DNA from 3 places in the Pseudarthrobacter sp. NPDC092439 genome. Region 1 is predicted to be linked to each of the others. Evidence: riboswitches for the same ligand, from Rfam matches in the RefSeq annotation. Region 1 holds a riboswitch; each other region holds the start of a gene.
The links. A riboswitch is a leader RNA that binds a small molecule or an ion and turns the genes downstream of it on or off. The one in region 1 is predicted to bind S-adenosylmethionine.
Positions count from the first base shown of each region.

Region 2: linked by a shared signal. The riboswitch ahead of ACIQCM_RS07845 (DUF1737 domain-containing protein) and the one ahead of ACIQCM_RS03645 (aminotransferase class V-fold PLP-dependent enzyme) in region 1 are both predicted to bind S-adenosylmethionine.
Region 3: linked by a shared signal. The riboswitch ahead of ACIQCM_RS08965 (homoserine O-acetyltransferase) and the one ahead of ACIQCM_RS03645 (aminotransferase class V-fold PLP-dependent enzyme) in region 1 are both predicted to bind S-adenosylmethionine.

Region 1 is NZ_JBIVQB010000001.1:771,919-781,703, forward strand. Features, by position in the region: gene aroA (3-phosphoshikimate 1-carboxyvinyltransferase) at 1-971, shown strand, start outside; gene rsgA (ribosome small subunit-dependent GTPase A) at 955-2,070, shown strand; gene hisN (histidinol-phosphatase) at 2,117-2,929, shown strand; SAM riboswitch class IV at 3,099-3,212, shown strand; gene ACIQCM_RS03645 (aminotransferase class V-fold PLP-dependent enzyme) at 3,248-4,657, shown strand; gene ACIQCM_RS03650 (class I SAM-dependent methyltransferase) at 4,775-5,533, shown strand; gene ACIQCM_RS03655 (metal-dependent transcriptional regulator) at 5,577-6,290, shown strand; gene ACIQCM_RS03660 (fluoride efflux transporter FluC) at 6,187-6,690, shown strand; gene ACIQCM_RS03665 (fluoride efflux transporter FluC) at 6,687-7,085, shown strand; gene ACIQCM_RS03670 (hypothetical protein) at 7,145-7,510, shown strand; RNA gene ssrA (transfer-messenger RNA) at 7,659-8,027, opposite strand; gene smpB (SsrA-binding protein SmpB) at 8,117-8,590, opposite strand; gene ACIQCM_RS03685 (peptidoglycan DD-metalloendopeptidase family protein) at 8,678-9,785, opposite strand, start outside.
Region 2 is NZ_JBIVQB010000002.1:643,119-652,903, reverse strand. Features, by position in the region: gene ACIQCM_RS07870 (UDP-N-acetylglucosamine 1-carboxyvinyltransferase) at 1-761, shown strand, start outside; gene ACIQCM_RS07865 (glutamate--cysteine ligase) at 831-2,105, shown strand; gene ACIQCM_RS07860 (EAL domain-containing protein) at 2,171-4,756, shown strand; gene ACIQCM_RS07855 (O-succinylhomoserine sulfhydrylase) at 4,722-5,930, opposite strand; gene ACIQCM_RS07850 (rhodanese-like domain-containing protein) at 5,927-6,340, opposite strand; gene ACIQCM_RS07845 (DUF1737 domain-containing protein) at 6,337-6,609, opposite strand; SAM riboswitch class IV at 6,623-6,738, opposite strand; gene ACIQCM_RS07840 (extracellular solute-binding protein) at 6,977-8,005, shown strand; gene ACIQCM_RS07835 (ABC transporter permease) at 8,002-9,687, shown strand; gene ACIQCM_RS07830 (ABC transporter ATP-binding protein) at 9,684-9,785, shown strand, end outside.
Region 3 is NZ_JBIVQB010000003.1:172,252-182,036, forward strand. Features, by position in the region: gene ACIQCM_RS08960 (MFS transporter) at 1-228, opposite strand, end outside; gene ACIQCM_RS08965 (homoserine O-acetyltransferase) at 411-1,526, opposite strand; SAM riboswitch class IV at 1,539-1,654, opposite strand; gene ACIQCM_RS08970 (VOC family protein) at 1,828-2,466, shown strand; gene ACIQCM_RS08975 (CPBP family intramembrane glutamic endopeptidase) at 2,567-3,346, opposite strand; gene ACIQCM_RS08980 (DeoR/GlpR family DNA-binding transcription regulator) at 3,348-4,136, opposite strand; gene hutI (imidazolonepropionase) at 4,172-5,383, opposite strand; gene ACIQCM_RS08990 (NAD(P)/FAD-dependent oxidoreductase) at 5,395-6,495, opposite strand; gene ACIQCM_RS08995 (glycine C-acetyltransferase) at 6,535-7,731, opposite strand; gene tdh (L-threonine 3-dehydrogenase) at 7,741-8,787, opposite strand; gene ACIQCM_RS09005 (LysR family transcriptional regulator) at 8,920-9,785, shown strand, end outside.

The sequences.
Region 1 (9,785 bases):
ACGGCGACCCCCACGCCCGCAAGCGGCCCATGGGAACCATCATCGAGGCACTGCAGGGGCTGGGTGTCGCGGTATCGGCAGAAGGGGGAGGCACGCCGTCGTCCCTTCCGTTCGTAGTGGAAGGCACCGGCGAAGTCCGCGGCGGCCACCTGGTGATCGACGCCAGCGCCTCGTCCCAGTTCGTGTCCGCCCTGCTCCTGGTGGGTGCCCGGTTCACCGACGGCCTGCACCTGGAACACTCGGGTGGCCCGGTCCCCAGCCTGGACCACATCAACATGACTGTTGCCGTCCTGCGCGGCGCCGGGGTGCAAGTGGACGACTCCACGCCCAACCACTGGGTGGTGCAGCCCGGCTCGATCCGCGCCTTCGACCAGCGGATCGAGCAGGACCTTTCCAACGCCGGCCCGTTCCTGGCCGCGGCCCTGGCGACCGGCGGAACAGTCCGAATTCCGGAATGGCCCGAGCGGACGCAACAGGTAGGCGACCTGTGGCGCACCATCCTCGCTGACATGGGCGCGGACGTGACCCTTCGCGACGGAACGCTGACGGTCACCGGCGGCCAGGAAATCAAGGGCGGCGATTTCGCAGATACGAGCGAACTTGCCCCTACCGTGGCGGCCCTCTGCGCACTGGCCTCCGGCCCATCGAGGCTGAGCGGCATCGCGCACCTCCGCGGCCACGAGACGGACCGGCTCGCCGCGCTCGTGACTGAAATCAACCGGCTGGGCGGCGACGCCGAAGAGACCAGCGACGGCCTGGTGATCCGTCCGGCCCCGCTGCACGCCGGCGTCGTCCACAGCTACGCGGACCACCGCATGGCCACGGCCGGTGCCATCCTTGGCCTCGCCGTGGAGGGCGTGGAGGTGGAGGACATCGCCACCACGGGCAAGACCATGCCGGACTTCCCCAGGCTCTGGTCCGGGATGCTCGCGCAAGGGGCGGAGGGTTCGGGCAGTGGCTCGGAGCACTGACTCCTGGGATGAATCGGATGTCCGAATCCGGCCCAGCAAGAAGGGCTCCCGGCCGCGCACCAAGGACCGGCCGAGCCACGATGACGCCGTTACCGGCCGCATCATCACGGTGGACCGGGGTCGCTATACGGCCGTAGTGGACGAGGATTCCGCCTCCGAACGCGTGATCATTGCGGCACGGGCACGGGAGCTGCGGCGCTCCCCCGTGGTGGCCGGGGACTTCGTGTCACTGGTTGGCGATGTCTCCGGCGAGCCCGATACGCTGGCCCGCCTGGTCAGGATCCAGGAGCGCCGCACCCTGCTGCGCCGCAGCGCCGATGACACGGACCCCGTGGAACGCGCCGTCGTGGCCAACGCGGACCAGCTGGTCATCGTGGTCGCCGCCGCCAACCCGGAGCCACGGACCGGGTTCATCGACCGCGCGCTGGTGGCAGCGTACGACGCCGGCATCGAGCCGATCCTGCTCGTCACCAAGGCGGACGTCAAGGATCCTGCGGAGCTCCTGTCGAATTACACGCACCTCGAGTTCCCCGTCATTATCAGCCGGACGGCCGACGACCGGGCCTCGGGAATCGACGCCCGCTCCGATGACGGGCTGTCCGCCCGCCTGGACAGCGACGCCGTTGCCCGCCTCCGCGCCTACCTGGACGGCAAAGTCACCGTGATGCTGGGCCATTCCGGCGTGGGCAAGTCCACCATGGTTAACGCCCTGACCGGCGCGGAGCGGGCCACGGGCGGCGTCAATGCCGTGACCGGCCGGGGACGCCACACGTCCTCATCCGCGCTGGCCCTCCGGCTTGCTGAAGCTCCCCCGGGCAGCTGGATCATCGACACCCCCGGGATCCGCTCGTTCGGGCTGGCCCACGTGGACCCCGACCGGATCCTGCGCTCGTTCCCGGACCTCTCGCCCGGGATCGAGGACTGCGAACGGGGCTGCAAGCACACCGCCAGCGCCGTGGACTGCGGGTTGGATGCCTGGGTCAAAGAAGGGCACGCAGGACCCACCGGCACCGCCCGGCTGGCGTCCCTGCGCCGCCTCCTTGGGGCGGATCCGCGCAACGAGGCACAGGAAGCCAAGGAACTCGGCAGCGTCACCTGACGCCGGATCTCCCAGCAGATCCGCGCGCAGACGGTAGTTTGGAAGCATGATCCAACCCGCTTCGAGCTACAACGATGACCTGCGCCTGGCCCATGTCCTGGCCGACTCCGTGGATGACCAGACCATGAGCCGCTTCAAGGCACTTGATCTCCATGTGGAGACCAAGCCCGACCTGACGCCGGTCACCGACGCGGACAAGGCCGCCGAGGAGGCCATCCGCGGCCAGCTCTCCCGGTCCCGTCCGCGCGATGCCGTGCTCGGCGAGGAATTCGGCAGCACCGGCCACGGCTCACGCCGCTGGATCATCGACCCCATCGACGGCACCAAGAACTTTGTCCGCGGAGTACCGGTCTGGGCCACCTTGATCGCACTCGTGGACGAGGGCGAACCGGTGGTCGGGGTGGTCAGCGCTCCCGCCCTGGGCAAGCGCTGGTGGGGTGCCAAGGGTATGGGTTCCTACACCGGCCGTTCCCTGGCGGCAGCAAGCCGGCTACGGGTCTCCAACGTCTCCAACCTGGCGGACGCATCCCTGTCCTACTCGAGCCTGGGCGGCTGGAAGGAACGGGGCAACCTGGACGAGTTCCTGGGTCTGACCGAAGACGTCTGGCGCACCCGGGCTTTCGGGGATTTCTGGTCATACTGCATGGTGGCGGAGGGTTCGGTGGACATCGCCTGCGAACCCGAACTGAACCTGTACGACATGGCCGCACTGGTGCCTATCGTGGTGGAAGCCGGCGGCCGCTTCACTTCGCTGGAAGGCCAGGACGGGCCTTTCGGCGGGAATGCGCTGGCCACCAACTCCATCCTGCACACTGAAGTGCTGCACCGCCTGAACCCCTACCTGGACGACCTCCTCTAGCTTCACCGGACCTTTCCCGGCCGAAGATTACGACGACGGGCGCCCCGAACTGAGGCGCCCGTCGTCGTTATATTCGCCCAAAGGAGCTATCAGCGGCTGCGCGTAACAATCGCCTTAACATTGCGGCCCGCTTAAACCTTGCCCGCCGGATGTCCTACGCTCTTAACCAGGTCACGAGTGCCAGCGCTAAACCCCGGTTTGCTGGCCGGCAACCCTCCATTCGCGGCGGGGTGCCCCGGGTGACGACCAGGCCGGTCCGGAGCGGATGCGGCAAGCGCGGATTCCCCGTTTGTGGAGTCCTTTCCCAGTGAGGTCTCTGTGACAACTGCCACCGTCACCCCCGCCCGTCCGGCCCTGCCCGCCGACGCCCGTATTGAAGCAGCGGCCCGGCCGCTGGCCGCCGTCACCGGCGCCGAAATCCAGGCGCCCCTGATCACCGGCGGACACGTCCGCTATGCGAACCTCGACTACGGCGCCTCCGCCCCGGCGCTGTCTGTGGTCTCGGCTTACCTGAACGAAATCCTGCCGTACTACGCCAGCGTGCACCGCGGCGCCGGGTACGCGTCCCAGATCAGCACGTCCGTTTACGAGAACGCACGGAACATCGTGCGGGAATTCGTGGGCGGCCGGCCGGACGACTCGGTCATCTTCACCCGCAACACCACCGACTCCCTGAACCTGCTTGCCGGCTGCCTCCCGCTTACCGGCGGCCGGCCCGACGGGGACGTCCTCTACCTCGACATCGAGCACCACGCCAACCTGCTGCCGTGGCAGGGCGTCCCGCACCGGAGCATCGTGGCCGCGGACAGCATCGCCGGAACCCTGGAGGCCGTGCGCGCCGAACTTGAGCAGGGCGGCGTTAGCCTCCTGGCCGTAACGGGCGCCTCCAACGTCACCGGCGAGATCCTCCCGGTGCGCGCCCTTGCCGCGCTCGCCCACCAGCACGGCGCCCGGATTGTCGTGGACGCCGCCCAGCTCGCGCCGCACCGCCGCGTGGACATCGCAGCGGACGACGTCGACTACCTCGCCTTCTCGGGACACAAGCTCTACGCGCCTTTCGGCGCCGGAGTGCTGGTAGGCCGCCCCGACTGGCTGGACGCCGGCACCCCCCACCTCGCCGGCGGCGGCGCCGTCACGGAGGCAAAGCTCGACGGCGTCAGCTGGGCTACCGGACCGGCCCGCCATGAGGGGGGCTCACCCAACGTGCTGGGCGCCGCCACCCTGGCGCGGGCCGCGCAGGTCATCGCGGGACTGGACCAGGAGCGCTGGCACACCCATGAGTCGGCCATTCGGTCTTTCCTGGTGGAGGGCCTGCAGGAGATCAGCGGAGTGAGGGTGCACCAGATCTTCAATGACTCCAACCCGGAGACGGACACCATCGGCGTGGTCAACTTCTCGGTGGAGGGCTACGACGCCGGGCTCGTGGCGGCATACCTGTCCGCCGAGCACGGCGTGGGCCTGCGCGACGGCCGCTTCTGCGCCCATCCACTGCTCAAGCGCTTGGGACTGCCGTCCGGTTCACTGCGGGCCAGCTTCGGTGTGGGTTCCCGGCTGGAGGACGCGCAGCGCCTGCTGGCCGGCATCCGGGCCCTCAGGACCACCGGCCTCGGCTGGGACTACGTGGTGGACGCCGGCCGCTGGGTGCCGGCCAACGACACCCGGACCTACCCGCACTGGGCGCCGAACACCCCGGGTACCGCCGGTGCAGCTCCCTGCACGGACACCTGAGTCCTGGACCGGACGGGGCCTGTGCCGCCGGCCGGCTCCATGTTGCTGATGCGGTAAATTCGAGGGGTAATCCTCGGCGCACCAGCTGCCCGGGCACGGGAAACGGGAGGCGGCACGGTGGTTCGGGGTGGCCCCAAGCTAGATCACGGACGACGCCAGGAGCTGGGCAGCAGCTTCCGTTCCGGCGGCAGCCACTACCAGCGGGTGCGGCCCGGATATCCCGAAGACGCAGCCCAATGGGTGGTTCCTGAAGGGGCACGGGACGCACTGGACGTTGGAGCCGGAACCGGAAAATTCACCGCCCTCCTGCTGAATCGGGGATTGGCGGTGACGGCTATCGACCCGTCCGCAGACATGCTGGCCCAACTGAAGTTCCACTGCCCTGGTGCCACGGCGGTGGCGGGGACAGCGGAGGCGACAGGCCTGCCCGGCGCGTCGTTCGACGTCGTCACTGTGGCCCAGGCATGGCACTGGTGCGATCCGCTGGCGGCAAGCGCCGAACTGGCGCGTGTGCTGCGGCCGGGAGGCATCCTGGGTCTCGTGTGGAACCAGCTGGACACGTCTGTGCCGTGGGTGCACCGCCTGTCGCGGATCATGCACGCGGGGGACGTGTACAAACCTGACTTCCGGCCGGTGGTGGGGCCCGAATTCAAGGGCCCGGAGGGGCACGTCACGCACTGGCAGGACACTGTGACCACCGAGGACCTGATGGAGTTGGCCAAGTCGCGCAGCTATTACCTGCGGGCAGGCGAGGCGACCCGCGCCAAAGTGCTGGCCAACCTGGACTGGTACCTGCACGACCATCTGGGCCACGCCGCCGGGCTCGACCTGAAGCTGCCCTACCTGACGTTGGCGTGGCGCGCCGCCAAGGCCTGACCCTTGCCCTGCCGTGCCGCCCCGCACCCGGTAGGCTTGACCTGTGAAGACCAGCGCGCCCTCCTCCTCCATCGAGGACTACGTTAAGGTCATCTACTCCTTCACGGAGTGGCAGGACAAGGCCATTACGTCCTCGCAGCTCGCGCAGCGGCTGGGCGTTGCAAATTCTTCGGTGTCCGAGATGGTCCGCAAACTCAAGGACCAGGGCCTGGTGGACCACAAGCCCTACAGCGCCATCACGCTGACCGACGCCGGGCTGCGGCTGGCGCTGGCCATGGTGCGGCGGCACCGTCTGATCGAGACGTACCTCGTACAGCAGCTCGGCTACAGCTGGGACGAGGTCCACGACGAGGCGGAACTGCTGGAGCACGCTGTATCGGACACGTTCATCGAACGGGTTTCGGCCAAGCTGGGCCATCCGCTGAGGGACCCGCATGGCGACCCGATCCCCTCCGCGGACGGCCAGGTCATGGTGCCGCGGGCCCACCTCATGGGCGAACTCGATGAGGGCCACACCGGCAGGATCACGAGGATCAGCGACGACAACCCGGATCTCCTCCGGTATCTGTCCGCCGAGCACATCGACATCGACGATGAAGTCGAAGTGCTGGGCCGGCGTCCCTTCGGAGGAGCCTTAGTGGTGCGGATCCGCAATGCGGGCCGAAGCAGGGACTACGACTTCGCCGAGGAGATCACGTCAGCACTCTGGGTCCACACGGACCACCCGCATCCCGGCTGCCTCTTGGGTGACGGCTGACGTGTGGCGCGCCTGGCTGGCAGTGGCTGCAGGCGGCCTCCTCGGCACGGAACTGCGGTACGGCCTGGGGTTGGTTTTTCCGGAAGGTACCGGATCTGTTCCATGGACAACACTCCTTATTAACGTTGCAGGAAGCTTTGTCCTCGCCGCCTTGACCACGCTCTGGATGGCGCGGCCGCAGACATCCTTCTGGCTGCGTGCGGGGATCGGCCCGGGGCTGCTCGGATCCTTCACCACCTTCTCCGCCGTCATGTTCTCCACCGACCAGCTGCTGCGGGCTGGTGAACACCAGGCGTGGCTGCTGTACCTTGCCCTGTCGCTGGTGTTCGGCCTCGCCGCTGCGGGGGCCGGCTGGCGCCTGGGCCGGTTGCTTGCGCGTCCTGCGGAAGTCACACCATGACGGCGGTGCTGGTAGGCCTGTGCGGGATGGCAGGCGCCCTGCTCCGGTTTGCCGTGGACAGCTGGTTTGCCCACCACAGCGCACGGCGCAGCGTCCGCGGGCCCGGCGGGTCGGGGCGGCAGCACTGGCCGTGGGCTACTCTGCTGGTCAACGTGGCAGGCTGTTTCCTGATCGGGCTGACCTACGCCGCCACGGAAAGTCCGGCCATGACACCCGAGTGGCGGGCCGCCGTCGGAACGGGCCTCGCCGGCGGGCTCACAACGTTCAGCTCATGGACTACCGCCACCGTACGGCTGTTCAGCGAGGCGCGGTTTGGGGCGGGTGCGGTGAACGTGGCCACGAACCTGGTGCTGGGGTTTGCCGCCGCGGCTGCGGGGGTGGCGCTGGCCTCCTGACCGGGCGGGCCTGTTGCTGCCGAAAAGCGATTTGGAGCCCTCCCGTATGGTGGACAGTGATGATTAGCAGACGTGACGCAGCAATTGCCCTCGACATACCCCTTGAAATGGCGCAGCGCCACGGCCTGCCCAAGTGGATGGCGGAGGAGGAACTCGGGGCCCTGCTGGACAACCCGCCGCCGTGGCTGGTGCAGTCGCGGGCAAACCGCACTGGGAAGCGCCCCGTGTGGGTTCATTTGGTCTGCGCCGTGTGCGGCTACGAGGAAGCAGCCCGGCCCAAGAAGTGGTGGCCCGACTTCAGTTTTGTTGCCTGCGAACACCACACCAGGCACGAAGTGCCGGAACGCCCCGCCGGAGCTATCCGGAGCGAATTCGAAGGCGTCGGCACGCGCTTCATCGGCGTCGTGGATGTCGTAGACCAGTAACAGGCAGTTCGGTGCGCTGGTTCAGTTTCGACGCGCATCTTTCCTGACGCCCCCATATATGGGCCGCGTCAGGGAATATCCGCGTCGAGAATGATGCTCCCTGGCGCAAAAAAGCACCCCGGTCCAAGGACCGGGGTGTTTTCACAAAAAGTGGAGATGGGGGGAATTGAACCCCCGTCCGATGTCGTGTTGTCAGGGCTTCTCCGGGCGCAGTTTGCGTCGGATTTTCTCGGCCCCAGCCATGCTGCAAACAGCTGGCTGATCCGGGCCCAGTCACCTAAGAGTCCCGTTCACCCCGATGACGAGGGTAAACAGCAGTGGCTATCTAAATGACGCCAGGAACCGGGGCGATAGCAACCCCGGGCTGACGGACTGTCTTACTGCTTAGGCAGCAAGAGCGAAGTCAGTGCGCTTAGATTCGGCACTTATTGGTTTGCAGACAGCGTTAACGAGATAATTCTGCATCCTCGGCCCGCTTCACCTGTCGCGACTAACATCGTCGAAACCGATCATCCCCGTATTTTGTTACCAAACCGGCAGGCATGCCCACCGGACTATTTATCATAACGCATGACCCCCGCGAATCATTCCCGGACGCCGGCAGGGTCAGCGGCGGCGGTTGCGTTCCCGCATTTCGCGCTGGGCTTCGCGGTTGTCCTGCTGCTCACGGAGGGTCTGGCGCTTGTCGTATTCCCGCTTACCGCGCGCTACGCCGATCTCCACCTTGGCCCGGCCATCCACGAAGTACAGCTGCAGCGGAACCACCGTATACCCGGATTCGCGGATCTTGTGGGCGATCCTGGTGAGCTCCTCGCGGTGCAGGAGCAGCTTGCGGCGGCGGCGCGCCGCGTGGTTGGTCCAGCTGCCCTGGTTGTATTCGGGGATGTGGATGGCTTCCATCCACAGCTCGTCATTGTAGAACGTGCAGAAGCCGTCCACCATGGAGGCATGCCCCTCGCGCAGGGACTTCACTTCGGTGCCCATGAGCGCGATACCGGCCTCATAGGTATCCAGCACATGGTAGTCGTGCCGGGCCTTGCGGTTGGTGGCCACCACTTTCCGGCCACTTTCTTTAGGCACGGGAGTACTCCTCAATCCAAGAATCCGTCGGCCTCCCGGCCTGCCGGCCGCGGAGTCCTACCAGTGTACGGCAGCGCCGGCGTGCTCCTAGAGCAGCCCCATCGGGTCCACCGCGGAGCCGTTCAGCCAGGTTTCAAAGTGGGCGTGACAGCCGGTGGAGTTGCCGGTGTTGCCCGAGTAGGCGATGAGCTGCCCCTGCGAAACCTGCTGGCCATTAGCGACTACGATGCTGGCGTTGTGATAGTAGATGGTGGTCAGGGAATTGCCCTGGACGACTCCGTGCGAGATCTTGACCCGCCAACCGCCGCCGTCGGCCGAGTTCCAGCCGGAGCTGAAGACCTCGCCGGCCGCCGCCGCGTAAACGGGTGTGCCGCAGGCAGCTCCGAAGTCAATGCCGGTGTGCATGTAACCGCCGGTGCCGTAGAAGTCGATGGTGCCGGGCGGTGTGGCGCGCCAGCCAAAGCCCGAGGTGATCGGAACGCTGGAGGCGAAGGGGTGCCGGAGTCCAAAGGCCGACGGCGATCCCACCGGCGGCACGAACGGCCGGGACGGGGGCGGGGGCTGGTTCCTTGCTGCCGCGGCGGCGGCAGCTGCGGCGGCAGCGGCAGCAGCACGCCTGCGCTGTTCGGCCAACCATGCCTCGCGAAGCCGGCGGTCGCGTTCCTTGATTTCGGCCGCAACGGCGACCTGGTTCGCCTTCACACCCGCCAGTTGTGTCTGGATTGCAGGTTTCGCGGCCTGCAGTTCCTTGTTAAGCCGGGTGGTGTCGGCAATGAGCTTATCCACCTTGGACTTCTTTGCCGCCGCTTCATCCCTGGCAGCTTTTTCACGCACCAGGGCAGCGTCAGCCTTGGCCTTGAGGTCCCTGATCTCCGCTTCCACTGCCTGAAGGCGGGCCTGGGAGTTCACATTGGTGGCGTTCTGCTGGGAGAGCTTGTCCATGGCCGCGTTCTGGCTGCGCATCGCCTGGTCTGCCAGGTCCATGGTCTCCGTCAGGCTGGAGCCGCTGTTGGAGCCGAAGAAGAGGGAGAGATTCGACGGCACTCCCCCGGACTTGTAGGCCTGCGTGGCGATCTGCCCGATCAGCTTCTTGGTGTCGGCAATTTTCTTCTTGTCGGTTTCCAGCTGCTGGGTGATCTTGGCCTTGTTCTGCTGTGCCATATCCACGCGGGCGGACAGTGCTTCCACTTCCTTG
Region 2 (9,785 bases), on a different contig from region 1:
CCGTGATCCGCAACGCGAGCCCCAACTACATGGTTCAGGACCTGTGCTTCTACCTGCAGATGCTGGGCGTGGACATCGAGGGTATCGGCACCACCACGCTCCGGATCACCGGCCGCCCGCGGATTGAGGCCGACGTCGAATACTTCCCCTCCGAGGACCCGATCGAGGCGATGAGCCTGATCACCGCCGGCATCGTCACCAACTCCGAGGTGACCGTGCGGCGCGTGCCGATTGAGTTCATGGAGATTGAACTGGCCACGCTGGAGCAGATGGGCCAGCAGCTGGAAGTCTCGGGTGAGTACATGGCCCGGAACGGCCGCACCCGCCTGGTGGACGTCACCACGAAGCCGTCGGAGCTGCGGGCGCCCGAGGACAAGATCCATCCCATGCCGTTCCCCGGGCTCAATATCGACAACCTGCCGTTCTTCGCAGTCATCGCGGCCAACGCGCACGGCCAGACCATGATCCACGACTGGGTCTACGAAAACCGCGCCATCTACCTCACGGAACTTAACCGGCTGGGTGCGCAGGTGCAGCTGCTGGATCCGCACCGTATCTACGTCAACGGTCCCACCAAGTGGCGTGCCGCCGAGGTGGGCTGCCCGCCGGCACTGCGTCCCGCGGCGTGCCTGCTCCTGGCCATGCTCGCGGCCCGCGGCGTATCGGAGCTGCGGAACATCTACGTGATTGAGCGCGGCTACGAGGACCTGGCCGAGCGGCTGAACACCATCGGCGCCAAGGTGGAGTATTTCCAGGACTAGGCATTCACGCTTCGTCATGAATTGCACGTTTGGCCGTGCAAATGCCCCGGGCTGCAGCAGAATGTGAATATGCGTACATTCGGCGTTGAGGAAGAGCTTCTGATCGTCTCCCCCGAAACGGGGGAGCCGCTTGCCCTGGCCGACGCCATGCTGTCCGGCCGGCGCATGGCCGCCGACGACGCCCCGCAGGTTTCCCATGCTCCGGGGCCGCAGGTGCTCGAGACGCGGGATGTCGACCCGCACTCGCTGGAGAAGCGGGACGAGACGGTCTACGACGACGAAGAGATGGGCTTGAGCGCCGAGCTGAAGCTTGAGCAGATCGAGACGCAGACGCGGCCATGCCGGGAGTACGGGGTACTTCTTGAGCAGATCAGGGCCGGCCGTACCCTGGCGGATCTCGCAGCCCGAAAGAGCAACGCCCGCGTGGCGGCCCTGGCCACCTCACCGCTGGCCTCGGCAACGCACACCACTCCGGACCCGCGTTATGCGCTGATGCTGGAACGCTTCGGCCTTACGGCGCAGGAACAGCTGACCTGCGGGTTCCACGTCCACACATATGTTGAAACGCCGGACGAAGGCGTTGCCGTTCTTGACCGGATCCGCGACAAGCTCGCAGTCCTCACCGCGCTCAGCGCGAACTCGCCATTCTGGAACGGGCAGCAGACAGGCTTCGAAAGTTACCGGACCCAGGCCTGGAACCGCTGGCCGACAGCAGGGCCGACGGGAATCTACGGGACGTACCCGGCGTACCGGCGCGTGGTCACCCGACTGTTGGACAGCGGGGTCATGCTGGACGAGGGCATGCTCTATTTCGACGCAAGGCTCTCCCGGAACCACCCCACGGTGGAAGTCCGGGTGGCGGACGTTTGCCTCCGGGCCGAAGATGCGGCCCTGATCGCCCTGCTGGTCCGGGCGCTGGTGGAGTCGGCCAGCCGGGAGTGGCGGGCGGGAGTGGATCCCGCACCGGTGCCGACCGTGTTGCTGAGAATGGCGTCCTGGCAGGCCAGCAGCAGCGGACTCAGCGGGGAACTGCTCGACTTCGGTACATTCAGGCCGGCGCGCGCCGCGGACGTAGTCCGGTCCCTGGTCGACTACCTCGCGCCGGTCCTGGACGAGCAGGGTGAACTGGCGGTTGCACGGCAGGGCGTAGAGGACATCATTGCGCGCGGTACCGGCGCGGCAGAGCAGCGCCGCATCCGGGACAGGATGCTTGCACAGTCGCAGCCGGAGGACTTCGGCTTCGGTGCCGTGGTGCAGCATGCTGTGAACGTGACCATGCGCGGCGCGCCCGACCCCTCCGATCTGGACGCCGTCCCGGACCTCCTTAGGGTCCGCCAGTCCTAGGGTGTCGGGGAGTTGCCGCTCGGGCCCCCTGTCGTGCCGTAGGCTGGGGTTCAAATGCTTGGGGGGTGCTCGCGGTTCGCAGGATCAGCAGGTGGCGGTTCAGGGGGAAAGTTGGCCGGAGGGCTTCAGTCGAGCGTGCCCTGGATGAGGCCCGGGAACGCTATAAATCCCTCTTCCAACACAATCCCCACGCCGTCTACTCATTCGACCTGTCAGGCAGGTTCCTCTCGGCCAACCCTGCGTGCGAACAACTGACGGGTTACACCGAGGCGGAGCTGCTGAAGTTGCAGTTCCACCAGCTTGTTGTCCCGGAGAAGATCGCCCGGACTGCCGCCGCGTTCAAGCGGGCAGCCGCCGGGGAACCCCAGCACTACGAGTCCACCCACCTGCACAGGGACGGCCACCGCGTTGATATCGCAGTGACGAACATGCCGATCATCATTGCCGGGGCCGTGGTGGGCGTGTACGGGGTTGCAGAGAACATCGGAGAGCGCCGCCAGGCGGAAGTAGCCCTGAGGGAAAGTGAACGATACTACCGCAAGATCCTGGAAGAGATCGCCGAAGGGTATTTCGAGACCGACCTGGCCGGCAACCTGACCTTTGCCAACAACGCACTCTGCGTACTCTTCGGCTGCTCCCGCGAGGAGGCCCTGACGCTGACCAACAAGGACTTTTCCGGGCCTGCCGAAGCCGCCAGGATAGCCCGGTATTTCAGGATGATACGTGCCGGCGAAACTCCGGATCCGGGCTTCGAGTGGACGTTGACCCGGAAAGACGGTGAACAGCGTGTTGTCTCCACCTCGGCCTCATTGATCCAGGACAGGAACGGAGAACCGGTCGGCTTTCGCGGCATCACCCGCGACGTCACCGAGCGCAGCAGGGCCCAGGAGGCGCTAAGGAGGAGCGAAGAGCGGTACCGCCTGGCCATGCGCGCCACCCAGGAGGTCCTCTGGGACACTGACCTGCAGACCGGGAGGACCGTGTGGCACGGCGCGGTCCGGTCCATGTTCGGGATCGTCGGCCAGACATTCGTTCACGCCGGGGAATGGTGGGAATCCAGGCTTCATCCGGAGGACAAGGAGCCCCTCCTGGATTCCCTGGCCAGCCTCTTTGGCTCTGACGGGGAAATGTGGAGCAGGGAGTACCGCTTCCGCCGGCAGGACGGCAGCTACATGGACGTCTTCGCCAGGGGCCATGTGGTCCGGAGCCAGCCCGGGCAGGCCATCCGCTTCGTGGGGTCGATGATGGATGTCAGTGCACAGAAACGCAGCGAGGCGGAGCTCGAACGGCTGGCCTTCATCGATCCGTTGACCGGCCTGGCCAACCGAAGCAGGCTGCTTGCGCACCTTGATCAGGTCCTTGCCGACGCGGACAGGACCGGAAGCGCCGTGGCGGTCTTTTTCCTGGACCTGGACCGGTTCAAGCTCATCAACGATGGAATGGGCCATGCTGCAGGTGACAGCCTGCTCGCCCAGTTCGGCGCACGGCTTTCGGGAGTCATCCGCGCCCAGGACGCCGCCTCGCGGTTCGCCGGGGACGAATTTGTGGTCGTCTGCAGCGATACGGATGAGGAAAATGCCAGGAAGATAGCGGACCGGATAGCGACAGCTGTCCAGGACCCCTTCAATATCCAGGGAAATGAGCTGTTTGTCTCCGTGAGCATCGGCGTCGTCCTCTCGGAGCCGGGGGATACGGCGGCCTCCCTCCTGCACCGCTCCGACGCTGCCATGTACCACTCGAAAGCCGACGGGAAAGGGGCCGCGTTCCTTTTTGACGAGAAGATGCAGCACAGGGCCCTTGAGGTCATCAACATCGAGTCGCAGCTTTCCCGGGCAATAGAACGGGACGAACTGGAACTGCACTACCAGCCGATCCTTGACCTGGAGGACTGCAGGCCGATCGGCCTTGAAGCCGTGGTGCGCTGGAACCGGCCCGGCGTGGGGATGGTGACCGCCGGGGAATTCATCCCCATCGCGGAAAAATCGGGGCTGATTCTTCGAATCGGCGCCTGGGTGCTGCGGGAGGCCCTGCAGCAGGCCCAAGTCTGGCGGCAGCGGCTCCTTGGGGCCGGCGACCTCGCCATAGGGGTGAATATCTCCGCCAGGCAGCTGCAGGACCCCTCAATCTTCGATGAGGTCCAGGACGCAATAGCCCGGGCCGGGATCCAGCCGGACGCCGTGGTGCTTGAAATCACCGAATCCGGACTGGTGGGTGACCTCGACGGCTCCATCCAGGTCCTGGAACGGCTCCGGAAACTGGGTGTGGGCATCGCCGTGGACGATTTCGGAACCGGATATTCCGCACTCAGCTACCTCAGCCGGATACCGGCCAACGTCATAAAAATCGACCGGTCTTTCATCAGCCCGCTGGGGCGGGAGGGCTCCGCGCGGGAACGCGGCCTGGTGGCCGCCATCATTTCCATGGCAGCGGCGCTCGACCTGGTGGTCGTGGCCGAAGGCGTGGAAACGGATAGGCAGGCGAGCGAGGTGGCAGGACTTAACGCGGGGCTCGGCCAGGGCTACCACTGGTGCCGGCCCCTTCCCGGCGCCGCGGTCGAGGACTGGCTGCGTGCCCAGTACGCCCGGGCGGCGGAGCCTTCCCAGGGCCGGGACTGCCTCAGATTTGCTTCAGGGCCTGTTCAAGGTCGCTGACGAGATCGTCCGGATCCTCGAGGCCAACTGACAGCCGGACAACGCCGTCGCTCAGCCCGATCGCCGCCCGCCCTTCCGGCCCCATCGCCCGGTGCGTGGTGGTGGCAGGATGCGTGATGAGCGACTTCGCATCGCCCAGGTTGTTGGAAATGTCGATGATGCGCAGCCCGTCCAGCAGGGCGAAAGCCGCGTCCTTGCCGGTCCGGCCGTCGGCCGCCGCCAGCTCAAACGTCAGCACCGTTCCCCCGGCACGCATCTGCCTGGCTGCCAGGTCGTACTGCGGATGGGACGCCAGCAGCGGATACTTCACCCACCGGACAGCAGGCTGTTCCTCCAGCCATTCGGCCAGGCGCAGGGCTGTGGAGGAAGAGTGGTTGACACGGAGCGCCATGGTTTCCAGGCCTTTGGTCAGCACCCAGGCGTTGAACGCGGACAGCGCCGGACCGGTGTGCCGCATCAGCTGCTTCACCGGGCCGTCGATGAACTCCCGGGTTCCCAGGATCGCTCCGCCCAGCACCCGGCCCTGCCCGTCGATGTGCTTGGTACCCGAGTAGACAATGACGTCGGCGCCCAGGTCGCCGCACCGCTGCAGCAGGGGAGTGGCAAAGACATTGTCGACGACGACGGCCGCCCCCGCAGCATGCGCCAGTTCACTGACCGCCGCGATGTCCACTATTTCCTGCATCGGATTGGAGGGGGATTCGAAGAAGACGGCGGTGGTGGGCCGGGACAGGGCGTCGCGCCACTGGTCCAGGTCCGGGCCGTCCACGAACACGGTCTCCACACCCCAGCGCGGCAGGATTTCGTTGAGGATGACGAAGCAGGACCCGAACAGCGAGCGGGCAGCCACCACGCGGTCCCCGGCCGCCAGTAGGGCGCCGAGGGCTGTGAACACCGCGGACATGCCGGACGCCGTCGCAAAGCACGCCTCGGTGCCTTCCAGTAGGCGCAGCCGTTCCTGGAAGGTGGCCACGGACGGGTTGCCGTAGCGGGAATACACGAACCGCTCGTCTTCGCCTGTGAACGCCCGCTCCGCGGCGGCAGCCGACTCGTAGACAAAGCCGGAGTTCAGGAAGACAGCTTCGGACGTTTCCTGGAAGTTGGTGCGGTCAAGGCCGCCGCGGACCGCCTGGGTATCTGGATTCCAGGCGGCGGCATCGGGGTTGAACGTCACTCGGCGATCCCCAGGTTGGTGGGCAGTCCGCTGTTCTTCCAGCCATTAACCGTCCGCTCACCGTGCCGGTCCGGGACGCCCTCGAAGCCCTCAAGGATGTTGTACGACGTGAAGCCGGCCTGCGTGGCAGCGATGGCGGCGGAGATTGAGCGCTGGCCGGAGCGGCACAGGAACAGCAGTTCCGCGTTGGAATCCTCTGGTGCCTGGCTCCGGAGGTCCTTGATGAAGTCAGGGTTGGGGATTCCGCCGGGAAAAGTCCACTGGATAAAGAGCGGGTCGTTGTCCGTGGCGTTGGTGTCAGGGATGCCGATATGCGCCCATTCGCCCTCCGTGCGCACATCCACCAGGATGGCGCCCTGCTCCAGCTTGGCCCAGGCCTCCTGCGGGGTGAGGTCGCCCGCGTAGCTCACGCGTGGCCCTCGCCGTCGAACTCGAGGTCCGGCGATTCCAGGTCCTCGACTGCGGTGGCAACGGCCGCATCGGCAGATGCGATGGCGGCCGGCAGGATAAGGGCCTGCGCCACGATGACTCCGGTGCCGTTGAACGTGGCCGCGGGGCTGCCGTGCAGGACGTAGCCCTCGGCCAGGGCGGCGGAAATGCGCTCACAGAAGGCGCGGTCATCAGGGCCCGTGATCAGGCGGTAAGACAACTTTTCTTCAGGGGCGGATGCGTCAGACACGACAGAACTCCTTCTCTCACGCTTGCAGCTCGAATGGGTCGATATGCCGAGTATTCACCTGAGGCACCCCGCCGCGAAAGGGAGGGTTGCCGACCGGCCAGTCAGGGCTTGGCGCCGATTCTCATTACTCTCCCAAAACGTAACATCCGGCGCCCATGCCCGCACCGCCGTCGTCGTCATGTTCCGTAATCGAACTGAGCGCGTTCAGGGGCGCCCACCGGCGATGGCGTGCGTACGGCGTGGCGGCGGCGCTGGCGTGACGTATCCCATATACTTCTGCCGCCGCGGCCTCTGGTAAGGTAACGCTAACCTTCCTTTTGTGTCAGTTTCGCGCGGCCCCGGCCGTTTCTTCCAGGAGTGCCTCCTCATGCATCGACCCAAGCTTCTCGCTGCCTGCGCCGCCTTCGCGGTGTCCGCCCTCGCCTTGAGCGGCTGCGGCGTGCTGGGGATCGGCAAGGCGCCGGCGGACCTGCAGATCTATTCGGCCCGGCACTACGACCTTGAAGGTGCCTTCGGCGAGTTCACCAAGGAAACCGGCATCTCCGTCGAATTCATCACCGGCGATGACGCGGAGCTCCTGGAGCGGCTCAAGGCAGAAGGAAAAGACACCCCCGCCGACATCTTCATGACGGTCGACGCGGGCAACCTCTGGAACGCTGGGCGGCAGGATGTGCTGGCAAGCGTTAATTCCGCTGCCCTCGAACAGGCGGTCCCGTCGGACCTGCGTGACCCCGACGGGAAGTGGTTCGGGCTGGCGATGCGTGCCCGCACCATTACCTATAACCCGGACAAGGTGGATCCAGCTGAATTTGACGCCAAGGACACGTACGCGGGCCTTGCGGACCCCAAGTGGAAGGGCCGCCTCTGCATGCGCGACGCGACCTCTTCCTACACCCAGTCATTGGTGGCCGGTCTGATCGGCCTCCACGGTAAGGAGAAGGCCCTTGGGATCGTCAAGGGCTGGGTTGCAAACGACGTGGACATCATGAGCAATGACGTCCTGCTGCTCGAGGCGATTGACGCCGGCGCCTGCGACGTGGGCATCAACAACCACTACTACCTGGCGCGCAAGCTGGAGTCGGACCCGGATTTCGGCGTTGACCTGTTCTGGGCCAGCCAGGGCGGTGCCGGTACGCACGTGAACATCTCAGGCGCGGGCGTGGCCGCAAACTCCGACAACGCGGCCGAGGCCCAGCAGCTCATCGAATGGCTGGCCACAAAGGGACAGAACGCCTTCGTGGACGCAAACCACGAGTTCCCGGTCAATCCGTCTGCCAAGCCCGAGCCGCTGATCGCCGGCTTCGGAGACTTCAAGCGCATGCCGCTGAACGCCGAAGCCTACGGCGACCTGAACGCGGAGGCTACCGAGCTGCTTGCCGAGGCAGGATATAAGTGAGTGGACCGGCTGTCCTGACCGCATCCGCAGCGCCGGCCCGGCGGCGGATGCTGGCAGGAAACGGGCGGCCGCTCTGGTCTGCGCTGGTCCTGCTTGTGGCCGTCCTGGTGGCTACGCCTGTTGTTGCCGTCCTGGTGGACGGACTGGGTACGCTGGGCAGCGGCACCGTGCCCCGCGACCTCGGTGCAATGGTGCTCACCACCGTGCTGCTGATGGCCGGCGTCGGTGCCGGAACGCTGCTGGTGGGCGGCGGACTCGCCTGGCTGGTCACCGCCTACACCTTTCCGCTCCGCAACGTCCTTTCGTGGGCGCTGGTGCTGCCCCTTGCCATGCCCGCCTACATACTGGGCTTCGTCTTCCTGTCCACCTTCGACGTCGGCGGCCCGGTACAGGCCATGCTGCGCTCCATCTTCGGGCCGGGGGCCTGGCTCCCTGAGGTGCGCTCCCTGCCCGGAGCGGTCCTGGTCATGTCGCTGACCCTGTACCCGTACGTCTACCTCCTGGCCAGGACGGCGTTCAGCGAGCAGGGCGCTGCGACGTATGACGCCGCCCGCACCCTGGGCGCCAGTCGTGGCCGGACGCTGTGGCGCGTCCTGGCGCCTCTCGCCCGGCCGTCCCTGGCCGCGGCCCTGGCCCTGGTGATGATGGAGACCCTCACGGACTTTGCCACCGTCCAGTACTTCAACGTCCAAACGGTGTCCGTCGGGGTGTACCTCGTGTGGAAGGGGAGCTTCGATTTCCACGCGGCCACGCAGCTCTCCGTCCTGGTCCTCCTCTTTGCGGTTGCCGTGCTCGCCGCAGAGCGCCTGTTCCGCGGGCGGTCCCGGTTCCATCAGAAAGCCGGCCGGGGAGAAGGGCTGCAGCCGCAGAAACTGTCCGGCTGGGCCGGCTGGGCCGCGATGTTCGCCGGCCTGGCTGTGCTCTCCGCAGGTTTCCTTCTCCCGCTTGCCAGGCTGGCCGCCTGGGCTGTTGGCGAGGCCGTGCCCGCCACGGGACCGGTGCTTGACCCCCGCTTCCCGGGCTACCTGCTGAACAGCGTGGTGGTCGCGGGGATCGCCGCCCTGACATGCGCTGCACTTGCCCTCGCGATCGGCCACAGCGTGCGCCTGGGCGGCGGGCCGGTGGTGGTCTCTGCCGCGCAGGCCACCACATTCGGCTACGCCGTTCCTGGCGCCGTGATCGGCATCGGCGTGCTCATTGCCTTCGCCAACCTCGACGGGTTCCTGGAAGGTGCCGGTGTGCCGGGCGGTACCGGACTCCTGGTGACCGGCTCGGTGGCCGGCATCCTCGCCGCCTACGTGGTGCGCTTCCTGGGACCCGCCTACCAGGCCGTGGACGCAAGCTTTGCCAAGATCTCACCCGCGCTGACGGCGTCCGCATTGAGCCTCGGCGCCTCGCCGGGGCGGCTCCTGGCGCGGGTGCACCTGCCGCTGGCCCGACGCGGAGCGGCCGTGGCCGCAGCTCTCGTAGCCATCGATGCGGTCAAGGAGCTGCCAATAGTCCTGCTCCTGCGTCCATTCGGATTCACCACCGTTTCGGTCTGGGTATATGAGCTTGCCCGCGAGAACTTTTGGGAAAAGGCGGCGCTGCCTGCGCTGGGGATCGTCGCAGTCGCCATTATTCCGGTGTACTTCCTTTTCCGGCGCACAGCCGGCCTCCGCGACCGGACGGTGGCACCATGAGCAGTTCCCCGACCCACGGAACGCCCTCCCTGGAGCTTGCGGGCGTCAGCATGAGCTACGGCAAGGTCGCAGCGGCGGCATCCATCGACCTCACGGTG
Region 3 (9,785 bases), on a different contig from region 1:
GAATCCGACGGCGTACGTCACGAAGGCGGCGATGATGCCGTCCAGTTCCGTGCCCGAATTGGGGAAGAACGTCTTGCCGAACACCAGCGTGGCGGCCGAGGCGTAGAGGAAGAACTCGTACCATTCAACGACCGTGCCGGCCATGGAAGCCGTAACGACCTTCTTAAGGCCGCTGGCCTGGACGTCAGGTTCCCCGACCCGCCCTGCGGCTGACTTTTCCGTACTCATTAATGAACTCCTTCGGCGTCTACGTCGACGCCAGATGCGACCAGGATGAGGCAATGCGATGTGATGTACACAACATACCGCCACTTCACACGAGTATGGCCTTTCTACAGGCGCAACCTCAACGGCAAATAGTGCAGAAGGCATCTGCATAAATGCACACAGGAGGCTGCAAGGGGCCCGGATTATGCGCCGAGGTGATCACGCAGCCGGGCGCCGAGCTGGCCGATCTCGGTCAGGAAGCCGTCATGGCCGATGGGCGCGGCAATGAGGTGGACGTCCACCTCTCCGGGCAGGGCGGCGGCGAGCTCGCGCGACTGCTCCGGAAAATACAAACGGTCGGAATCCACCGCGGCCACGAAGAATCTCGCGGTAGTCCGGGCCAGGCTTTCCGCCAGCGATCCCCTGCCGCGGGTGACGTCGTGGCTCATCAGCGCCTCGGTGAGCACGATATAGCTGTTGGCGTCGAAGCGCCGGACCAGCTTGGCGCCCTGGTGGTCGAGGTAGCTTTCCACCTGGTACCGGCCGCGCCCAGCCAGGGTCTCCGCCTGCAGCGGAGCTTCGCCCGCTTGCGGGTTGCGGCCGAACCTGCCGTCAAACTCCTGCGCGGAACGGTAGGTGATGTGGGCGATCCTGCGGGCCAGCGCAAGGCCGCCCTCGGGGAACGCGCCGTCGTAATAGTCGCCGTCGTTGTAGTTGGCGTCCTGTCGGATGGCGAGCGTCTGGGCCTGGGCAAAGGCGATCTGCTCGGCGGTGCTGGCTGCGCCGATGGCGATGACCGCACAGCGATGGACCCGCTCAGGGTAGGTGACGGCCCATTCCAGCGCCCGCGCCCCGCCCAGGGATCCACCCAGCACTGCGAACCAGGACCGGATGCCCAGCTGGTCGGCGAGCCGCGCCTCGGCCACGGTGCTGTCGCGCAGGGTCACCAGCGGGAAGCGGGAGCCCCAGGGTTTCCCGTCCGGAGCGGGCGACGACGGCCCGGTGGACCCGTAGCATCCGCCCAGGATGTTAATGGCCACCACAAAGAATTTGTCCGTGTCCACGGGCGCGCCGGGGCCGGCGAGCTCTTCCCACCAGCCGTCCTCGTCCGTGTCGCCGCGCGTCACGTGGGTACTGCCGGTCAGTGCATGCTCAATAAGGACGGCATTGGAACCGTCGGCATTCAGGGTGCCCCAGGTCTCATAGGCCAGCGTGACATCCGGCAGGAATCCGCCGGCCTCCAGCTCCATCCCGCCAATGCCTGCGTAGCGGACCACGCCATGCCGGGGCCCTGCGGTACGGGGAACGGTGACTGTCATATACAAACCTCTTCTGCGCGCTTGCCCGCCGCCGGGAGGCCGGCAGGCCAGGTCCTCACCCGGGGCACCCCGCCGCGGAAGGAGGGTTGCCGGCCAGCAAGCCGGGGCTGTTGCTGGCACTCATGACCTCCCCCGAGTGTATGAAAGATCCCCCGGGCGGCGCCACGCATGTGACCCGTTATGACATCCGGCGTCACGCCGGCGCGCCCTTCCGGGTGGTCGTCCGGGACGGCTCCCCGCTTATTTCCAAGTAAGGCGATCCTAAGCTGAGAGCCCGATCACAAAGTGCCAAGATGTTGCCATGCGCATGGATCACGTCTCTTACGCCTGTGAACACGATGGCCTGGCTGCCACCACTGACCGGATTTCCTCCGCCCTTGGCGTCGAGGCGGTTAAGGGCGGGGTGCATCCCCGCTTCGGGACGCGCAACATGATCATCCCTCTGGCGGGCCACAAGTACCTTGAGGTCGTGGAGGTCCTGGACCACCCGGCGTCGGACAAGGCTCCGTTCGGCCAGGCCGTCCGCTCCCGTTCCGCGGCCGGCGGCGGCTGGATGGGCTGGTGCGTCGAAGTGGACGACCTGGCACCCTTCGAGGAGCGCCTGGGCCGCTCCGCGGTCAACGGCAACCGCAAGTTCCCTGACGGCCGCGAACTGGTCTGGAAGCAGATCGGCATCCTGGGCCTGATCGCTGATCCGCAGGTCCCCTACATGCTCAAGTGGGAGGGGGATCCCTCGCTGCACCCCTCGAACGCCTACAACAGCAGCCTGAAAATGCGCTCGCTGACCATCGCCGGCTCCCCCGAGCGCGTCACCGAATGGCTCGGCGAGCCGGTGGAACGCCCGTTGGAAGACGTGGCCGTGGACTGGGTGGCCCCACACGGCACCCCGGGCATCCTCGCCGTCACGTTCGAGACCGCCACTGGCCCCGTCACGATCTGACCGCACCACAGCTTCGGCCGCCATCAGCGGGTGACAACGGCGTCGCCCACCGATGGCGGCCGAATTCTCTTTAAGCCAAATTCCCTTCAACCGCGCTGAATCAGCCCAGGCCCACGGCACGGCCGAAGAGGCTAAAGCCGACGAAGGCCACCGTGTCCAGCAGGGCATGGGCGACGACCAGCGGCATGACCCGGCGCGTCCGGGTGTACAGCCAGGCGAAGACGATCCCCATCACCACGTTTCCGATGAAGGGCCCAAACCCCTGGTACAGGTGGTAGGTGCCGCGGAGCAGGGCGCTGACGGCAATGGCAGCCGGCACGCTCCAGCCGAATTTTCCGAACCGGTCCAGCAGGTAACCCACCACGATGACCTCCTCCACCACCCCGTGGCGGACGGCGGACAGGACCAGTACCGGGACCGTCCACCAGTAAGCGTCGAGGGCGCTGGGGACGATGGCGGTGGTGATACCAAGTGCCCGGCCGGCCGCGTAGAGGCCCAGCGAAGGCACCCCGATCAGGGCGGCCAGCCCCAGTCCGTGCAGGATGTCCCGGCCGGGGCGGGCCAGGTCGAAGCCCAGTTTCCGGAAGGCTGACCCGCTCTGGGCAGGATCCCCGGTGCCTGCCTGCCGCTGGCCCGTGAGGAAGTAGATCACCAGCAGCACCGGGACCAGGGCAAAGATGATGTCCAGCAGCTGGTAGGCCAGGTCGAAGTACTCGCGGCTGCTCTGGGAGCGGTTCAGCGTGGACGTGCCTTGTGCCAGCGGCGCGCGGGACATCTTGTCCAGGAGCTGCACCACGGAGTACACCGCCGACTGGCCCAGGGACAGGCCCAGGACGATGAGGACTTCGAATGTGAGGCGTCGGCGCGATGAGACCAGCATGTCAGGCAGGCGCCACGATCACTTGAGTGCCACTGGCTTCGAAGGCGGCCTTGTCACGCGCGGAGATCCCGGCGTCGGTGATGAGCCTGGTGAAGTTGTAGCCGTGCATGGTGGCGAAGGCGCGGACCCCCACCTTGGAGGAATCGGCCAGGACGTAGGACACGCGGGCCCGGCTGGCCAGGAGGGTGTTGACGGAAGCTTCCCCTTCGCCGGTGTTGGTGGGCCCCACCTCGGGATCGATGCCGTTGACGCCGATGAAGGCGATGTCCAACACCACTTTCTGCATGATGATGTCCGTATAGGGGCCCACCAGTTCGTAGGAACGGGGGTTGAGGATGCCGCCGGTCACCATGACCTTGATGTTGGGCCGGACGGCCAGCTGCCCGGCGATATTGATGGCGTTGGTGACCACGGTGAGGGTGGGCTGGTTGGACGGCGCGTTCAGGTCCTCGCGCGTGGCCAGGATCTGCGCCAGCACCGTGCTGGTGGTGCCGCCGCACAGTCCGATGACGGCACCGGGGGTAATCAGCGCGGACGCGGCCTGGGCGATCTGCTGCTTGGCCTCTGCGTGGTCGTCCCGGTTGTACCGGCCGGGAAGGTCATAGGCCAGGGCACCGGTGGTCGCCCCTCCCCGCGTGCGGGTGAGCAGCCGGCGCTTGGCCAGGCTGTCCAGGTCCCGCCGGGCGGTGGCGGGCGAGACGTTCAACGTGTTGACGATCTCCTCGACTTCCACCTGGCCTGTCCGGGCCAACAGGTCCAGGATCGCCGTGAGTCGGTCGGTTCGGGTCATGCGGCCTCCGGGGATTGCAGTCTGGGGGCCGGCTGCTACGCCACCCGTACGCCGGCCCGCCACACAGCGTACGTCAGCGGCATGCCCGGACGGTAGGCGAGGTGCGTGGCGGAGGGAGCGTTGAGCAGGTGAAGGTCCGCGCGGTGTCCGACGGCGATGGAGCCCACCGCGCGTTCGCCGTCGGCGTCCTTTCCGGCCTCCCGATGGAGGGCGAGCGCGCCCCCGTAGGTCGCGGCCCGGACGGCCTCGTGAACGCTCAGCCGCATCTGCAGGACTGCCGTAGTGACGCAGAATGACATGGAACTGGTGTACGAGGTGCCGGGGTTGCAGTTGGAAGCCAGCGCCACCTGGACGCCGGCGTCCAACAGGGTGCGGGCGGGGGCCAGCGGCTGGCGGGTGGAGAGGTCGCATGCCGGAAGGCACGTGGCCACGGTGCCGCGGTTTCCGGTGCCCGCGGCGGCATCCCAGCCGGTCCAGGTATCCGCGAGCGCGGCAACGTCCCGCTCCGACAGGTAGTTGACGTGGTCCACGCTGGCCGCTCCCACTTCCACAGCAAGCTGCACGCCCGGGCCTTCGCCCAACTGGTTGCCGTGCACCCGCAGTCCCAGTCCGGCGTCGCGGCACGCCAGCAGGACCCTGCGGGACTGCTCGGCGGTGAAGGCCCCTTCCTCGCAAAACACGTCCGCCCACTTCACATAGGGGCGGACGGCGTCCAGCATGGGGCCGCACACCAGGTCCGTGTACGCCTCCGGGTCCTGGCCCGCCGGGACCAGGTGCGCGCCGAGGAAAGTCACTTCGTCCGCGACGGTGGACGCGATGCGGGCGCTGCGGGCCTCGTGCTCAACGTCGAGGCCGTAACCGGTCTTGGTTTCCAGGTAGGTGGTGCCCTGGGATGCCGCTTCCGCCACCCGCCCCATGGCCAGCCGGGTCAGGTCGAAGTCGGAGGCCTCCCGGGTGGCCCCCATGGTGACGCCAATGCCGCCGGCGGAGTAGGACTCCCCCGCCATGCGTGCCTCGAACTCCGCGGTACGGTCCCCGGCGAATACCAGGTGGCTGTGCGAATCCACCCAGCCGGGCAGCAGGGCACGGCCTCCGGCATCCACGGACTCATCGGCGGCCGGGGCGTCTCCCGCGGAACCGATCCAGGCGATCCGCTCCCCTTCCACCACCACGGCCGCTCTCTTCAGGACCCGGTGCTCCAGGTCCTGGGTCATCAGCTCGGCAATGTTCGTGATCAGGGTGCTCATGCAACCATTCTTCAGCGCCGGATGGACCAGCGCGTGGCTGCCACCGCCTGCGTTGTCCGGGATTCCGGACTGCCTCCAGCCGCCTGGCCGGCCAGGATTTGCGCCGCGGCGAGTTCGGCCAGGGCCGAGGAGGTCTGGAAGCCGTAGCCGCCCTGGCCCGCCAGCCAGTAGAAGCCGGGCGCTTCGGCATCGAACCCGGCTACCGGAATGCCGTCCGCAGCCTCGGTCCGCAGCCCGGTCCAGGATTTCCGCACGGCCGTGATTCCCAGCGTGGTCACCGTGTTCAGCAGTTCCACCAGCCGTTCGACGTCGTCCGGGCGCGGCCGTGCATCCTCCGGGCCGCTGGGCACGCTTTCGGACGGTGAAATCAGCACATCCCGCCCTTCAGCGCGGAAATAGAAGGTACGGTCGGCGGCCGCCACCATCGGCGCGGACTCCGGCAGGGGACGGTCGACGGCGGCAATCGCCGCGGTGCGCCGGTACGGCTGGAAGCCGAGCTTCTCCACGCCGCTGAGCACGGCGAGTTCATCTGCCCATGCCCCGGCGGCATTGACCAGCACTCCGGCCTGGAACGCCTCGGTCCCTGCCCCCGCCTGCCAGCCGGAGCCAAGCCGCTGGGCCGAATGCACCCTGGCGCCGGTGATGATGTCCGCACCGGCGGCAAGGGCGCGCTGGCGGTGGTCCGCCAGGAGCAGCGGCGCGTTGCACGCGAAGGATCCGGTGTCCAGCCCGGCGGCCTGGAAGGAATCCGGAACCAGCGCAGGGCACAGTTCAAGCGCATGCTCCGCCGTAATGGGCTTCATGTGTCCGCTGGCTTGTGCCGCCACGGCAGCCTCCGAGCCCACCAGCATGAAGCTGCGGGGTGTGAGGACCGGTTCGCGGAGCGCGGAGTCGCGCTCGGCCATGAGTTCAAGCGTCCGCATGGTCAGCTCCTGGACTACCGGCGGCCCATAGCTGGGTATCAGCTGGCGGGCGGAGCGGGAGGACGTGTGGTACGCCAGCTCCTGCTCCGCCTCCACGAGTGCCACACTGCAATGGCCGGCAAGCCGGGAGGCCAGGGACAGCCCGGCGATACCGCCGCCCACGATCAGGACATCGTACTGTGCGCTCATGGGTCCATGATGGCAGAGTACGGGCCTCGTGGCCGCGGTCTAGGCCGCCACCTCCGCGCGGCTGGCCATGAAGGCGCGGACGCACGCTTCGACGTCGCCGGCAGAATGCGCTGCGGAGAGCTGGACCCGGATCCTGGCCGCTCCCCTGGGGACCACCGGGAAGCTGAAGGCTGTCACGAAGACGCCGTGCTCGAGCATGCGGTCCGCCACCTTGGCGGCCTGGACGGCGTCGCCGAACATGACCGGGACGATGGCGTGCTCTCCCGGCAGCAGGTCGAAGCCTTCCTGTGACATCCGGCGGCGGAAGAGTTCCGCGTTCTGGAACAGGCGGCTCCGCAGGTCCGCCGAATTTTCCACCAGGTCCAGGGCCTTGATGGTGGCGGCTACGATGGCGGGCGCGAGCGAGTTGGAGAACAGGTAAGGGCGCGCCTTTTGCCGGAGCATGGACACTACCTCGGCCCGGCCGGACACATACCCGCCGGAGGCACCGCCCAGAGCCTTCCCGAAAGTTCCGGTGTAGATGTCCACGCGGTCCGAAACGCCCGCGTGTTCCGGCGTTCCGGCGCCGGTCTCGCCCATGAAGCCCACGGCGTGCGAGTCGTCCACCATGACCAGCGCGTCGTACTTCTCGGCAAGGTCGCAGATGGCCTCCAGCGGAGCAAGGTAGCCGTCCATGGAGAACACGCCGTCCGTCACGACGATCCGGCGGCGTGCGCCCGCGGACTCGATGAGTTTCGCTTCAAGGTCCGCCATGTCCTGGTTGGCGTAACGGTAGCGCTGCGCCTTGCAGAGCCGGATGCCGTCAATGATGGAGGCGTGGTTCAGGGCGTCCGAGATCACTGCATCTTCGGCGCCCAGCAGGGACTCGAACACACCGCCGTTGGCGTCGAAGCAACTGGAGAACAGGATGGTGTCCTCGGTGCCCAGGAAGCGCGAAACCCGGGCCTCGAGCTCGAGGTGAAGGTCCTGGGTGCCGCAGATGAAGCGCACGCTGGCCATGCCAAAGCCGCGCTGGTCCATGGCGTCCTTCGCGGCGTCGATGATGTCCGGGTGGTCCGCCAGCCCGAGGTAGTTGTTGGCGCAGAAGTTGAGCACGTCCGCGCCCGGCCGGCCGGGCTGCCCGGCGGTGATGTGGCTGGACTGGGGCGAACTGATGCTGCGTTCGGCCTTGAACAGCCCGGCAGCGCGGATGTCGTCCAGCTCGGCGCGCAGTTGGTCCTTGATTGAGGTGTACATGGCGTTTCCTTAGAGTTTGGTCCAGTCGAGGACGACCTTGCCGCCGGTCCCGCTGCGGGCAATGTCGAAGCCTTTTTCCCATTCCGCGGCAGGCAGGACATCGGTCACCACCGCTGAAATCCCGGCATGGAGCACAGGGTTGGAGGAAAGCATGGCGCTCATGGCATACCAGGTCTCATACATCTCGCGGCCATAAATACCCTTCAGCGTCAGCATGTGGGTGACCACCTTGGCCCAGTCGATGGTGATGTCCTGGCTGGGCAGGCCCAGCATGGCGATGCGGCCACCGTGGTTCATGTTGTCAATCATCTCCGGCAGGGCGGACGGGTGCCCGGACATTTCCATGCCGATATCGAACCCTTCCCGCAGGCAGAGCTCCTGCTGGGCTTCGCGGATGCGGGTGGTGGAGACATCGATGGCAAGGTCGGCGCCCAGGCGGCGCGCCAGCTCCAGCCGCGGCCCGGAGACGTCCGTGATGGCGATTTTGCGGGCGCCGGCGTGCCGGGCCACGGCGATGGCCATCAGCCCGATGGGACCGGCGCCGGTGATCAGGACATCCTCGCCCACCAGCGGGAAGCTCAGGGCAGTGTGGACAGCATTGCCGAAGGGATCGAAGATGGCACCGAGTTCAGGCGTGACGGAAGGGTCATGGTGCACCCAGACGTTCGTCTCGGGAATAACAACGTACTCGGCAAAGGCGCCGTCCCGCTGCACGCCCACACTGACGGTATGAATGCACATCTGCCGCCGGCCGGCCCGGCAGTTGCGGCAGATCCCGCATACCACGTGGCCTTCGCCGGAGACGCGGTCGCCCACCTTGACGTCCCGGACGCCCGCGCCGGTTTCCACCACTTCGCCATAAAATTCATGGCCGGGAATCAGCGGTGCCTCGATGATGCCCTGCGCCCAGGCGTCCCAGGACTGGATATGCAGGTCCGTTCCACAGATGCCGGTGGTCATGACGCGGATCTTGACGTCCGCCGGGCCGGTGACGGGGTCCGGCCGGTCCACCAGCTCAAATCCGGCTTGCGGGCCGGCCTTGTACAAAGCCCTCATCGGCTTCCTTACTCTTCGTCCATACGCTTGGGCAGGGTGCTGCCCTCCCCATTACAGCCGGGAAGAAGCTTTAGAACAACAGCAAATATCTCAATCGACGATGTAGCACTTCCTAATGTTTAGACTGATGCGATGGAAATACACCAGCTGGAAATCCTGCGCGAACTTGGCGCCTTGGGCAGCGTGAAGGCGGTGGCGGACACGCTCATGGTGACGCCCTCGGCCGTGTCGCAGCAGCTTGCCCTGCTCCAGCGCTCCGTGGAGGTCCCGCTGACGCGCAGGGAAGGCCGCAACCTGGTGCTGACGGAGGCCGGCCAGGTGCTCGCGGACGCCGGGGCGGCGGTGGTCAGCGCCATGGCCGACGCCCGGAGCGCGATCGGCAGCTACCACGGCTCCGCGGCGGCGCGCGTCACCCTGTCCGGGTTCCACAGCGCCGGGCAGGCACTGTTCGCGCCGCTGGCCAAGGCGCTGGACGGACCCGGGCGGCCGAAGATCGAACTCTCCGACGAGGACGTGGCCCAGAATGACTTTCCCGCGCTCACCGCCCGGTACGATCTGGTCCTGGCCCACCGGATGGACCACAGCCCGCGGTGGCCGGGCGAACGGGTTACCGTCATTCCACTGGCACACGAACCGCTGGATGTGGCCCTGCCCGCCGGTCATCGGCTGGCGCAGCAGGAGTCGGTGTCCGTGGCCGATGTGGTGGATGAAGCCTGGGTGACCAGCCACGCCGGCTACTCCCCCGCGGACGTCCTCTCCGCCGTCGCAGCGGTGTCCAGCCGGGAGCTGAGGATCGTGCACCGGATCAACGACTATTCCACGGTGGCCGCACTGGTGGCAGCCGGCGGCGTGGCCGGCCTGCTGCCGAGGTACACGGCGGGGCCGGTCCTCAACCCGGCCGTCATCCTGCGTCCCCTCCAAGGCATCAGCACGCGGCGCCGGATAGACCTCCTGGCCCGGCCCGAAAACCTGAAGCGACGCGCGGTCATGGTGGTCTG